DNA from 4 places in the Pseudoalteromonas sp. 1181_04 genome. Region 4 is predicted to be linked to each of the others. Evidence: predicted binding sites of a transcription regulator. Region 4 holds the regulator's gene; each other region holds the start of a gene.

Region 1 (3,211 bases), on a different contig from region 4:
TTGTGCCAAATTTTCACAAATGCATCTTGCAGCGCTTCTTCGGCATGAGCACGATTGCTTAACATTTTTAAGCTGATCGCAAACAGCTTTGCGCTTGTGGCATTATACAATTTAGCAAATGCCTGTTTATTGCCCTGCGCGGTTGCACTTAGTAGAGGTAATAATTCGTCGGTTTCCATAGAGTTCCTATTATTATTGTCAGTTAGTAAACGTATGATGATGTAAAATGGATGCAAAAAACCAACTAAATGATGGGTGCTTATCATTATTTTCATGCTTTTCCACCAGTTAGCCTAGCAGTAAAATACGGCTTATCAAGTTGCGGCGATCAGTTTTATATCTGAGACTGCAGTCCTACATTCATCGTTTAGAGAGCTGGAAATGACGCCGCAAAGCAGAATAATAGGACCTACCAAAGTTAAATACTGACGAAATTGCAAAAAATCCTGTTACTTCCAATAAATGCCTTGTTTTAGTTATGGTTAAACAGTGCATGAATGTCATACAATGGGGTAAAAGTAGACCACATAAGAGAGATTAAAATGGCCGCATTCGGTACCGTATTTATGCCGCAGATGATTCAAGCACGTTTTACTGATAACGCTTGGAGCGAAAGCTCTGTTGTTCCGTCAGATAAAATTGAACTTCATGCTGGTGCACATGTTCTTCACTATTCAAGTACATGTTTTGAGGGGTTAAAAGCATTTCGCCATGAAGACGGCTCAGTCTATATTTTCCGCATGGACGCTAACATTGCCCGCATGAAACAAAGCTCGCATTTATTAAGCTTACCTGAAGTTGATGGAGCCAAGCTTGAAAAAATGATCATTGATATTGTCCGCCAGTATGCTGATGAAACGCCGTTACCACCGGGCTCTATGTATATTCGTCCAACTCATATCGGTACTGAAGCTGCCATTGGTAAAGCGGCTGTGCCGTCATTAAGTTCATTATTGTATGTGCTATTATCACCTGTGGGTGATTACTTTGCTGGTGGCGCGACTGCGCTGCGAGTATTACTAGAAGAAGATGGTATGCGCTGTGCCCCGCACATGGGTATGATCAAAAGTGGTGGTAACTACGCTAGTGCATTAGCACCCATTACGGCAGCACGCTTGCAACATCAAGCCGACCAAATTCTATTCTGCCCAGGCGGTGATGTACAAGAAACTGGTGCCGCAAACTTTATTTTAATTGATGGTAATGAAATTATTACTAAAGCGCTAGATAGCACCTTTTTACATGGCGTGACGCGCAGCAGTATTTTAACCATAGCTAAAGATTTAGGTATGACAGTATCCGAGCGCAATTTTACAGTCACTGAATTACTTGAGCGTGCTGCAAAACCGGGTACTGAAGCTGCTTTATCTGGCACTGCTGCGGTATTAACCCCAGTGGGTACTTTTATTCATAATGATAAAGAATACAAAGTGGGCAGTGGTGAAGCAGGGCCAACGACAATGCGTTTGCGCCAAGCCCTTAACGATATTCAATGGGGTAAAGCACCAGACACCCATGGCTGGTTAACCAAAATCGACGTGTAAAGTTAAACGATATGTTTTTATAAAAAGCCTAGGTTATTTATAACCTAGGCTTTTTTATGGTCTAAATTATTTAATAATCTATACTTTCAACTGTGTAAGTTAGCTGCAAAGGTGTGTAAAAATAACGTATGTAAACACAGCAAGTATCACTAAACTAATCAGTTGATATCTTAATGCTATGAAATATATATGAATATTTATTTCTGTGAAATTTTATTAGTGGCGCATAGATTGCATTTCTGTTTGGGTATAACTAACGACAAAAGGAGCGTTTATGTGGGCCGCAATAAGTTACTTATTACTGGCAATTGTATTTATCATTATGGGGTGGCAGGTTAGTCCTAGCTATTTTTCGCTGCTATTCTATTGGACGGCTTTATCTCTATTACTGGTAAGCGGTGCCTATTTTTTTAATATTGCAAAAATTTTTCGTAAACGAGAAAACGGTGTTATCCCGTTTTACATTCGTTGGGCTTTCATACCTTTTTTATTGGGCGCACAAGTTTATAACGCGTGGAGCCGAAAGCACGATAAAGTACCGCCATTACAACAAATTAACGAACACTTATTTTTAGCCTGCCGCTTATTCCCTTCAGATATAGATACTTTAAAAGATAACGGTATTACCGCGATTTTAGATGTAACCTGTGAATTTGATGGACTTGAATGGTCATCAACACAAGAAAACATAAACTATTTAAATATCCCTGTGCTTGATCATCGAGTCCCAACACGTTCGCAGCTTAATCAAGCGATTAACTGGATTGCCCATCATATTAAAGATAATCGTCGTGTGGTGGTGCATTGTGCGTTGGGTCGTGGTCGTTCAGTGTTTGTGATGGCGGCTTATTTACTCAGTCAAAATAAGGAGGCTGATGTACATCAAGTGCTTGCGCAAATAAAAGAAACACGCGAAACCGCTAATTTAAATAAACACCAACTGCGTCAACTAGTTAAACGCCATAAAAAGGGTGAGTTATTAATCAAAAATAAAGCGGTATTAATTGCTAATCCAGTTTCCGGCACTAAGTTATGGCAGCAAAAAGAGCATTTAATTGTTGCGCGTTTATCTGCTTATTATAACTTAAAAGTGATGATCACATCAGTCGAGCAAAATGGGATTGTGTTGGCCAAACAAGCGATAGCTGATAAACCAGATATGATCATCGCCTGCGGCGGCGATGGCACAGTGGCAGAAGTGGCAAGTGTTTTGGTAAACACAGACTGTAAATTAGGTATTATCCCATTTGGCACGGCCAATGCTCTAGCACATGTGTTAATGGGAATTAAGTCAAAGTTGATCCCTGTGGAAGTAGCATGTGATTTGATTATTGAAGGGCAAACCAAGCAAATGGATACAGCATATTGCAATGGTGAGTTGATGTTGTTGTTAGCAGGGATTGGCTTTGAACAACACATGATTGAAAAAGCCGATCGGGATACTAAAAATGAGCTTGGTCAGTTCGCATATTTACAGGGCTTCTGGCAAGCTTTGGGTGAACAAAAAGCCCAAGATTTCACCGTACAGCTAGATGATAACGAGCCGCAGCAAATACATACCAATAGTTTAATTGTCGCTAATGCTGCACCTTTTACTACTTTACTAGCGCAAGGTGGGGGACAGCCAGATCATTACGATGGCTTGCTCGATGTTAATTGGCTCACTC
Region 2 (3,211 bases), on a different contig from region 4:
ATAAAGCGGCTATTTCCTCACATATTCGTTATCCGCTTTCGCGCACATATCCAGTGCCTGATATTAATAATGAAGCTGAGTTAGTTGAGCGTTTTGATGACGTGTTTGATGAGACGCTTATTAAACAGATTGTTGATTCAAATATCGATACTGACTGGGATAAAGTAGGTTGGCGTGGCATTATGCTAAATAGCGGTGTCGTTTGGGTAGATACGGATGGGAAAATCATCGGTATCAATTACCAAACAGCTAAAGAACAATTGCTGGCTAAAAATTTAATAGCAGCTGATAAGCAAGCGCTTCACCCAAGTATTAATGCTTTTGTAGAGCCTATTTTAGATTGGCAAACAGCTAAATACCGTATTCGCATTGATGACTTAGGTGATGGAAACTTCCGCTATGCGTCGTGGAGCAATGATAAAAAAACCAGCGATAAGCCAGATATAGTCTTACTAAAAGGTGAGATCGAATTTGAGGGCAGTGGCGGTAATCATAGTTACACATTTAAAAACGGCCGTTACAGCTACGTATTACAAGTTACAGTGATTGGCTGTGATACCTCACCACCAGGTTGGCTTGAAGTATATAAAGATGGTAAGCGTATTTTATCTCAGGATATTATCAACACTGGAAGTTAAAAGTTAATTATCTTAGATGCAAAAAGGGGAGGGTTCTCCCCTTAAATATAGGGCGCTATTTTATTAAATACGCGCTTTAACAAACGCGGCAATTGCGTCGTCTTGGCAATGTGCGAAAAAGCACTCCTGAAAACGTGGTCCGCCAATCGCTTGTTTAATCAGCTCAGGAGCAATGGCTTCAAGTGCGCTTAAGTAATCTTTAGCAACATCCGCTTTTAGTTGATTTAAAATACCTGCATTTGTTACTTGTGATTCTTTACGTTCTGCTGGATACCCTTGGCCTTTTTCGCCGGTAAATGCTTTTTCAAATATATATTTAATATTTAACTCAGCGCCCCAGCCAAAGCCTTTTGCATAGGGTAAAGCGAGTGCATTACCATTGTTTATTTGTGCAAATAGGTACGCATCTGATGGATCAATACAATAACCACAGCTCACACCAGGAAACGCATTGCTCGCCATGAGTGCGCCTTGACCTGTGCCACAACCGGTCACTACAAAATCTACCGCTTTAGAGTTGAGCAGTAAGCTTGCGATAATTCCTAGGTGAATATAGGTTAGTCGATGATCGTTATCGCCATCCATACCCACATTAAATACTTGGTGATTTTGTGCATTAGCAACAGTGTTAAGCTGTTCAAGTACTATTGGGTTTTTTGCCGCTTGACTGAATTCGTTCATTAATGCGATTTTCATTTGACTCTACCAATTTTGTTAACGTTGAGTTGATTCTACATATCAATGCTACCGGTGGCAAATGTTGTTATCTATTAAATATTAGTATTTGTGTAAGTTGCTAGAGGTTAGGAAGTACCATAGGAGCTTTGAGTTTAACTTCAGTATGAAAGCAGCTATTTGAGTTTAAAAATAAAAAACCGCCTGCTCAGGCGGTTTTGTAGTTACCTAGCGTTTTTGATTAATGGCCTTTTTCAAACTCATCAACTTCACGCTCAGCTTCTTCTTTCGATTTACCGTATGCTTGTTGAATTTTACCAACCAGCTCTTTACGGCTACCTTCAATTTTATCTAAATCACCGTCAGTAAGATCGCCCCATTTACGTTGCGCTTTACCTTTAAGTTCTTTCCAATTACCTTCGATACGATCACTGTTCATAATTCGCTCCTTATAATGTCGGTTTGTGAATTTACTTTCAGTTATAAAGTAGCAAGGCTTGTACCAAAATTAAATTATAACTTTATTATTAATAATCAATTGGTTAATGTTTTTATTATTTAGAGATGAGTTTTTAATAGATTATAAGCTAAAAAATCTACGCAACGGTCTGTAATTATTGCAAACACTCAATAATCACCGATTTTATGAATCTGATTTACTGCAGTTTTTTGTTACAATATCGGCAATGCAATTTAGGATAAATAGCTGTGCTGCCGGTTCAAGAAATATATCATCAACTCGTTACTACATTACAAAGTGATCCGATTACCTTACTACAAGCGCCGCCGGGTGCGGGTAAGTCAACATGGTTACCATTGCAGTTGATGCGCGACGGGCACTTTAAGCACATTGTCATGCTTGAGCCGCGTCGCTTAGCTGCACGTAATATTGCCAACTATTTAGCACAGTGCCAAAACGAAACCGTAGGGCAAAGCGTTGGTTTACGTATCAGGCAGGAAACCAAAGTCAGTGTTAATACCCGCCTTGAAATTGTTACCGAGGGCATGCTCACGCGTATGCTACAAAACGACCCAGAGCTCAGTGGCGTTGACCTACTGATATTTGATGAATTTCATGAGCGCTCTATTGCGGCCGATACCGCATTAGCGTTTGCATTAGAATCTCAAGCTGCACTGCGTGATGATTTAACGATTTTATTGATGTCGGCAACCCTTGATAGCGAACGCTATCAGCAGTTTTTTGATTGTTCAATTATTAGTTCCCACGGGCGTAGCTTTCCCATCGATGAAATTTACATACCCATTAAAGATGAAAGCCGCTGGCTTGACGCTATGGCCAGTATTATCAAACAAGCTTTAGTTGAACAAACAGGCAGTGCGTTAGTTTTTTTGCCCGGTCAATATGAGATCAACCGCGTACAACAAGCGCTGTCAGATTTGCCTGCAAATTGCCATGTAGTTACTCTGTTTGGTGAACAAGATAAAGCATCTCAACAAGCTGCAATTGCCCCTGCGGCAAAAGGTACTCGTAAAGTGGTGCTGACCACCAATGTTGCCGAAACTAGCTTAACCATTGAAGGTATTCGTATTGTGGTTGATAGTGGCAAGCGCCGCGCTGCTAGTTTTAATTTAAAAACTGGCGTTACTGAACTCACCACACAAAGTATTTCTCGCTCATCGGCAATTCAACGAGCTGGGCGGGCTGGGCGTATTGAGCCCGGTGTAGTTTATAGGCTTGGTTCAAAACAAACCTTTGAGCGGCGTAATAGCCATGATGCGCCAGAAATTTTAAGTGCTGATATTAGCCAATTATTATTGGAGGCAAAATGCTGGGGCGCGGAGTTAACTGATCTAAGCTTGTTAGATAGTCCAACAGCACAACAAATACAGCAAGCAACAAAATTACTGCAAATGTTAGAGGCGCTCGATAATAACAA
Region 3 (3,211 bases), on a different contig from region 4:
ACTTACTGATCATCAAACATATGTATATTGAGCGACGCATGACGCCACTGAATTTATATTTAGAAAAAGCTAATACTGAAGATGCCGCTGTTGCCATTGCAGAATATGGCCAAGCACTCAAGGAAATGATCGCCGTTAATATTTTCCCAGGCGATATGTTGCTTAAAAACTTTGGTGTCAGTAAACACAAACGCATTATTTTTTATGATTATGATGAAGTGCAATATTTAACAGACATGAACTTTAGAGCACTGCCTAAAGCCAAAAGTTATGATGACTACTTAACCAATGAGCAAAGTTACTCTGTGGCACCACAAGATGTATTTCCAGAGCAGTTATGCACTTTTGTAATGCCGAACCCGCAATACAAAGCAGTTTTCAGCCAAACACATCCAGAACTATTAGACGTCGCATTTTGGCAGCAAGCGCAACGAAATATAAAAGCAGGGGTCGTTAGCCATATCTACCCTTATCCAGCAGCGCAGCGTTTTATCCATCAATGGTAGACGAAAGGACACACAATGAATATCAGTAAAATAGATTTAAACTTACTCGTTTATCTCGACACATTATTACGCGAATGTAATGTTACTCGCGCCGCAAACCAGCTTAGCATTACACAGCCGGCAATGAGTAATGGTTTAAAACGTTTACGTAACCTGTTTAACGATCCGATCTTAGTACGCACCAGTGATGGTATGGTGCCCACTGAACGAGCTATTGAATTGCAGCCGGTGATCCGTGGCATCTTAATGACATTAGAAGAAACGCTTGCACCAAACCGTGAATTTGAGGCCAGCCAAAGCAAACGGGTATTTAGGATTATGGCCAGTGACTATGCTGCCAGCACCTTAGCACCTAAGCTACTGAGTAAATTACACGATGAAGCGCCGGATACCACACTCGATATTCTCACTCCAAGTGATGTTACTTTTCATGATGTAGAAAACGGTAAAGTTGATATGGCAATAAATCGTTTCGAAAACCTACCGCAGTCGTTTCATCACAAACGTATTTGGAAAGATAGCTTTTGTTGTTTAGTAAAAGCTGACAACCCGATCATTGAAAATTTTAGCCTCGATAGTTATTTAAAAGCTCGGCATATTTGGGTAAGTAAAACAGGTTTTGGTGTCGGGGTTGGTATGGATCCTAAAGACGTACAAAAACTTGGCTGGGTTGATGAAGCGCTCGCCCACTTTGGTAAACACCGAAATATTGCCACATTCACCCGTAATTACCACGTTGCTATACATCTAGCGAAAGAGAAGAACCTGATTGCGACACTCCCTTCAAAAGCCGCTAATATTTATTTAGATGATCCCGGTTTGCAAATTCTGGAGCCTCCCTTCCCTATACCACCATTTGAGTTAGATATGATTTGGAGCCCATTACTTCACAGAGATGCCAGTCATATTTGGTTACGCCAAAAAGTAGCCGAAGTTGCAGATGAATTAAAGTAACGCTCTTACAAAAGCCCTGTAAAATTTGCTTACTGGTATTTTCAAGTAAGCAAACATCAATTTAAAAGTATTAATAATCATGATGTTAAAATAATTTAAAAATGGAATGGCAATTGCTTTAAGTTACTTGAACTTTAATATTCATTTAACTTAAAGAGGTCAATATTATGAATGCCCAGCAAGGAAACGAAGTAAATCATATCACTGACATTATCCAAGTAATGAACAGCGGCATCGACTTTTATGAAAAGGCGCAGGAAAAAGTACAAGATCCAGCCATTGGTGCGCTATTTCAGCGTATGATAGACGCACGTAAAGTCAGCGTTGAAAACTTACAGCCTTACGCTATTAATCAGCAAGGTGAACGAGAAGATGGTTCGTCTTTTGCTGTTGAAGCTCGCCGAGCATATACCGCACTGATCACAAAATTTAGTGCCAACAACGACCAAATTTATGTCAAAGAGCTTGAAGAAGTGGAAGATAAAACACTTGAAGAAATTAAAGCTGCCATGAAAAAACCACAACCGCACGATTGTGAAGCCGCCCTCGCTAAAGTATTACTGACCATGCAAAGCTGTCATACGGAGATGAGCCGTATGCAGAAGCATTAACCACAATGCTTAAATGAAAGCCCAGCCACGCGCTGGGCTTTTTTATGCTCATAATTATAGTTAAATGATTTTTATAACAAAATAATGCAAATAATTAATAAAAATAGCATATTTATTTAACCACAGCATGATTTTAATCGTCTAGGCTTATTAATAGGTACCTACTATCCCGCTGTGGCGCCGCAGCATTTTATCAAAAATAACAAGGTTCCATTATGAGAAATAAACAACATGTAAACCCACAAAACGCTGACGTTGATATGACGCCGATGCTTGATATTGTATTTATACTTTTAATATTTTTTATTGTTACAACTTCATTTGTAAAACCTGTGGCAATAGAGCTGCAACGGCCTGTAGATAAACCCAGTATTGATAAACAAACTAAAAGTGCTCATTTTAGTATTGACCAAAGCAATGCGGTGTATTTTGCGGGGCGATTAATTGACTTAAACCAAGTTGCCACTAACCTTGCGATGTTTGCTGCGAAGTATAATATCGCCACAGTACAAATAGCCGCTGACGAAAACAGTACGCATCAAACTTTAATGACAGTAATGAATAATATCAAAGAGTATGATAACTACCCCATTGCACTCACATCACACTAAAAGCAAAAAAAGGGCCAGACGGCCCTTCAAAACTAAATAACGTAGGAGAAGTTATTTTTAGAATCGGTATTCAGCACCTACATAGTAGTAAGCACCGTTAAAACCAAATGGTGCTGAACGGCGTGAGTACTCAAATACACCGGTTGAACTGATAATAGTATTACCAGAAGCATCAACAATTGTGCCTGAGCGAGAATTACCTATGGTATTTTTATCAGGGTAAACGTCAAATAAATTGTTTGCACCAATATTTAGTGACAAGTTGTCTGTGACAAAATAATTTACTTTTATATCGGTAAGAATTTCAGCGCCGTAAGTCTGGCGACCGCCATCTTCAACCGTGTATTCGCCATAACGATTGAGCGATAAGTTTACCGTCCAATCTTCAAGGCGATATAATGCACTTAAGTTTACTCTGTCTTGTGGTTGCCATTCTTCGATGATTGAGGTTTCTTGCGAAGAAAATACATCTTCGACAGGGATCGTTTCCAAACCACTGCCCGCAGGAGTAAATAAATCAACCACATCG
Region 4 (3,211 bases):
GCACACCATTTTGGTACCAGTAGACAGTAAAAAAGACAAATCTAAAGGGCAGCCATGAGTACATTAAAAGCTGAATTTCTAGCAAAAAGCTATAAAGGTCGCCAAGTTGTAAAAAGCGTGGGTTTAGAAGTTAGCGCAGGCAGCATTGTTGGCTTATTGGGTCCTAATGGCGCTGGTAAAACCACCACCTTTTATATGATTGTGGGTTTAGTTCCAAGCGACAAAGGTAAAATCAGTATTGATGATAATGACATCACCTTACTGCCAATGCACAGTCGCGCACGGTTAGGGATTGGCTACCTGCCACAAGAATCATCCATCTTCCGTAAATTAACTGTTTATCAAAACCTGATGGCTATTTTAGAAACTCGTAAAGAGCTGAATAAACAAGCCAGAGAAGAAGCGCTCGACAGCTTACTTGATGAGTTTAGCATTCAACATATCCGCGACAGCCAAGGTATGGCATTATCTGGCGGTGAACGTCGTCGAGTTGAAATTGCACGCGCTTTAGCCGCAAACCCAAAATTTATCTTACTTGATGAGCCTTTTGCTGGCGTTGATCCTATTTCAGTGTTAGATATAAAGAAGATTATTGAACACCTTAAAAACCGTGGTATTGGCGTGCTTATTACCGACCACAATGTACGAGAAACCCTTGATGTTTGTGAAAAAGCCTACATAGTTTCTCATGGGGAGTTAATTGCATCAGGTACCCCTGAGCATGTACTCGCCGACCAAACAGTCCGCGATGTTTACCTGGGCGAGCAATTTAGGCTATAAAGCCACGCTCGGCTAAGTATCTGCTAGACTTAACGATGATAACAATAAAAGGATTGTTAGAGATACATGAGGCAATCACTCCAGCTGCGCATGGGCCAGCAACTTACAATGACACCACAGCTGCAACAAGCAATTCGCTTATTGCAACTCAGTACATTGGATCTCCAGCAAGAAATTCAAGAAGCGCTCGACAGCAATCCATTGTTAGAGCTAGAAGAACATGAATACTCAGACGACACGGCTGGTAAAAACGAACAAAAACAAGATAACGATGACTTAACCGTTAGCGCATCAGCGGACGACAAGCCCAGCGAATATGAACAAGAAAGTAGCGAAGCATTAAGTAAAGAGACCTTAAGTGACGAAATGGCTATGGACGTCACCTGGGACGAATACATGAGTGCTGCGCCAAATACGTCATCTGGGCCAATGCCTGAAGATGAGTCAATTTATCAAGGTGCCTCAACTGAAACCCTGCACGAATATCTGATGTGGCAATTACAGCTCACACCTTTTAGTCCAACCGATGAAGCTATTGCCATTGCGATTGTTGAAGCTGTTGACGATTCAGGTATTTTAACCTTGAGCTGCGAAGACATCGCAGAGAGCTTAAATCAAGGTAATAACGAAGAAGAAATCGAACTAGACGAAGTGCAAGCAGTGTTAAAACGCATTCAGTTATTTGACCCTGTTGGTATTGCTGCGCGCAGCCTACAAGAATGTTTATGTATTCAATTAAATCAATTTGATCCTGCAACTCCTTGGATTAGCGAGACTAAAATGATTTTAACTGATCATATCGATTTATTAGCTAGTCGTGACTATCGCACTTTGATGAAAAAGACTAAGCTTAAAGAAGATGAGCTGAAAGAAGTAATGACATTGATCCACAGCCTTAACCCAAAGCCTGCGGATACCATAGTACGCGAAGAATCAGAGTATGTTATTCCTGATGTTTCGGTGAAAAAAATTAAAGGTCGCTGGGTGGTTGAACTTAATCCAGACAGCATGCCAAAAATTAGAGTGAACAGCCAATATGCGGCAATGTCACGCTCAGTAAAATCAAGCACTGACAGCCAATTTATACGTTCGCATTTGCAAGAAGCTAAATGGTTTATTAAAAGCCTAGAAAGTCGTAACGAGACGTTACTCAAAGTAACCAACTGCATTGTTAAACAGCAGCAAGGATTCTTTGAGCATGGCCCTGAGGCCATGCGCCCTATGGTACTAAACGACGTTGCCGAAATGGTTGAGATGCACGAATCAACAATTTCTCGTGTAACCACCCAAAAATACATGCATACCCCTCGTGGTATATTTGAGTTAAAATATTTTTTCTCGAGCCATGTAAGTACTGAGAACGGCGGCGAATGCTCATCGACAGCCATTCGAGCATTGATCAGAAAATTGATCAGTGCAGAAAACTCAGCGAAACCATTGAGTGATAGTAAGATTGCAGATATATTGGCAGAGCAAGGTATCAAAGTAGCTAGACGGACTATTGCAAAATACCGCGAGTCGCTGGCTATTCCACCGTCAAATCAACGTAAAAGTTTGATTTAAGGCGTAAAATCACAAGAGGAAAATGCTTATGCAACTAAATTTAACTGGTCGTCATGTAGAAATTACTGATTCATTAAGAGACTATGTAAACAATAAGTTTGCCAAGCTTGAAAGGCATTTTGATCATATCAATAATGTCCATGTCATTCTTGATGTAGAAAAGCTAAGCCAAAAAGCAGAAGCCACATTACATGTCAGTGGCGCTGAATTATTTGCCTCAACTGAGCACCAAGACATGTATGCAGCCATTGACGGACTAATCGACAAACTTGACCGTCAGGTAATTAAACACAAAGAGAAGCACGCTCGACACTAACACTATGAAATTAAGCTCACTTATTTGCCAGGACTGCAGTAAAGCTGCGGTCCTTTTTAATAGCAAAAAACGGATCATTGAATTTATCAGCCAATTGGCTCATGAACAACTTCCTCAGCTATCACAACAAGAAATCCTCAACGCACTACTGTCGAGAGAAAAACTAGGTAGTACGGGTATTGGTCGTGGTATTGCTATTCCTCATGGCCGTATGAGTGGTGTTGAAAACCCGCTAGCAATAATTATAGTGAGTGAATCACCGATTGATTTTGATGCGATAGATAATCGCCCAGTTGATATATTTGTAGCTCTCATCGTGCCAGATGGTGATAGCCAACTTCATTTGAAGACGTTAGCCACAATTGCTGATAAACTCAACGACAAAGATTTTTGTAAACAACTACGTAGCGCAAAAACAGACCAAGATTTGTATCACGTAATTGCTGCGCAATCGTAGCCAAATGAAGGAGAATTTACATGGAGTTAATCATCATCAGTGGGCGTTCTGGCTCAGGTAAATCTGTTGCTCTGCGTGTAGTAGAAGATCTTGGC

Evidence for each region. Region 4 encodes sigma-54, which starts transcription at its own class of promoters, with help from an activator protein. Its sites were predicted from a motif close to GTTGGCACGNNNNTNGNNT; they were not measured.
Region 1: FW757_RS10760 (diacylglycerol kinase family protein) is a predicted target of sigma-54. The motif match lies at 1,763-1,781, and genes of this name have one in related genera.
Region 2: FW757_RS20070 (CsbD family protein) is a predicted target of sigma-54. The motif match lies at 1,802-1,820, and genes of this name have one in related genera.
Region 3: FW757_RS12405 (ferritin-like domain-containing protein) is a predicted target of sigma-54. The motif match lies at 1,561-1,579, and genes of this name have one in related genera.

The regions. Positions count from the first base shown of each region.
Region 1 is NZ_VXCS01000011.1:70,183-73,393, reverse strand. Features, by position in the region: gene FW757_RS10770 (sigma-70 family RNA polymerase sigma factor) at 1-179, opposite strand, end outside; gene FW757_RS10765 (branched-chain amino acid aminotransferase) at 543-1,544, shown strand; gene FW757_RS10760 (diacylglycerol kinase family protein) at 1,819-3,211, shown strand, end outside.
Region 2 is NZ_VXCS01000030.1:21,648-24,858, reverse strand. Features, by position in the region: gene FW757_RS20080 (hypothetical protein) at 1-638, shown strand, start outside; gene FW757_RS20075 (RpiB/LacA/LacB family sugar-phosphate isomerase) at 702-1,334, opposite strand; gene FW757_RS20070 (CsbD family protein) at 1,555-1,752, opposite strand; gene hrpB (ATP-dependent helicase HrpB) at 2,022-3,211, shown strand, end outside.
Region 3 is NZ_VXCS01000013.1:103,860-107,070, forward strand. Features, by position in the region: gene aceK (bifunctional isocitrate dehydrogenase kinase/phosphatase) at 1-506, shown strand, start outside; gene FW757_RS12400 (LysR family transcriptional regulator) at 522-1,460, shown strand; gene FW757_RS12405 (ferritin-like domain-containing protein) at 1,628-2,071, shown strand; gene FW757_RS12410 (ExbD/TolR family protein) at 2,287-2,682, shown strand; gene FW757_RS12415 (TonB-dependent receptor plug domain-containing protein) at 2,740-3,211, opposite strand, start outside.
Region 4 is NZ_VXCS01000035.1:21,919-25,129, reverse strand. Features, by position in the region: gene lptA (lipopolysaccharide transport periplasmic protein LptA) at 1-58, shown strand, start outside; gene lptB (LPS export ABC transporter ATP-binding protein) at 55-780, shown strand; gene FW757_RS21085 (RNA polymerase factor sigma-54) at 847-2,343, shown strand; gene hpf (ribosome hibernation promoting factor) at 2,372-2,659, shown strand; gene ptsN (PTS IIA-like nitrogen regulatory protein PtsN) at 2,664-3,116, shown strand; gene rapZ (RNase adapter RapZ) at 3,137-3,211, shown strand, end outside.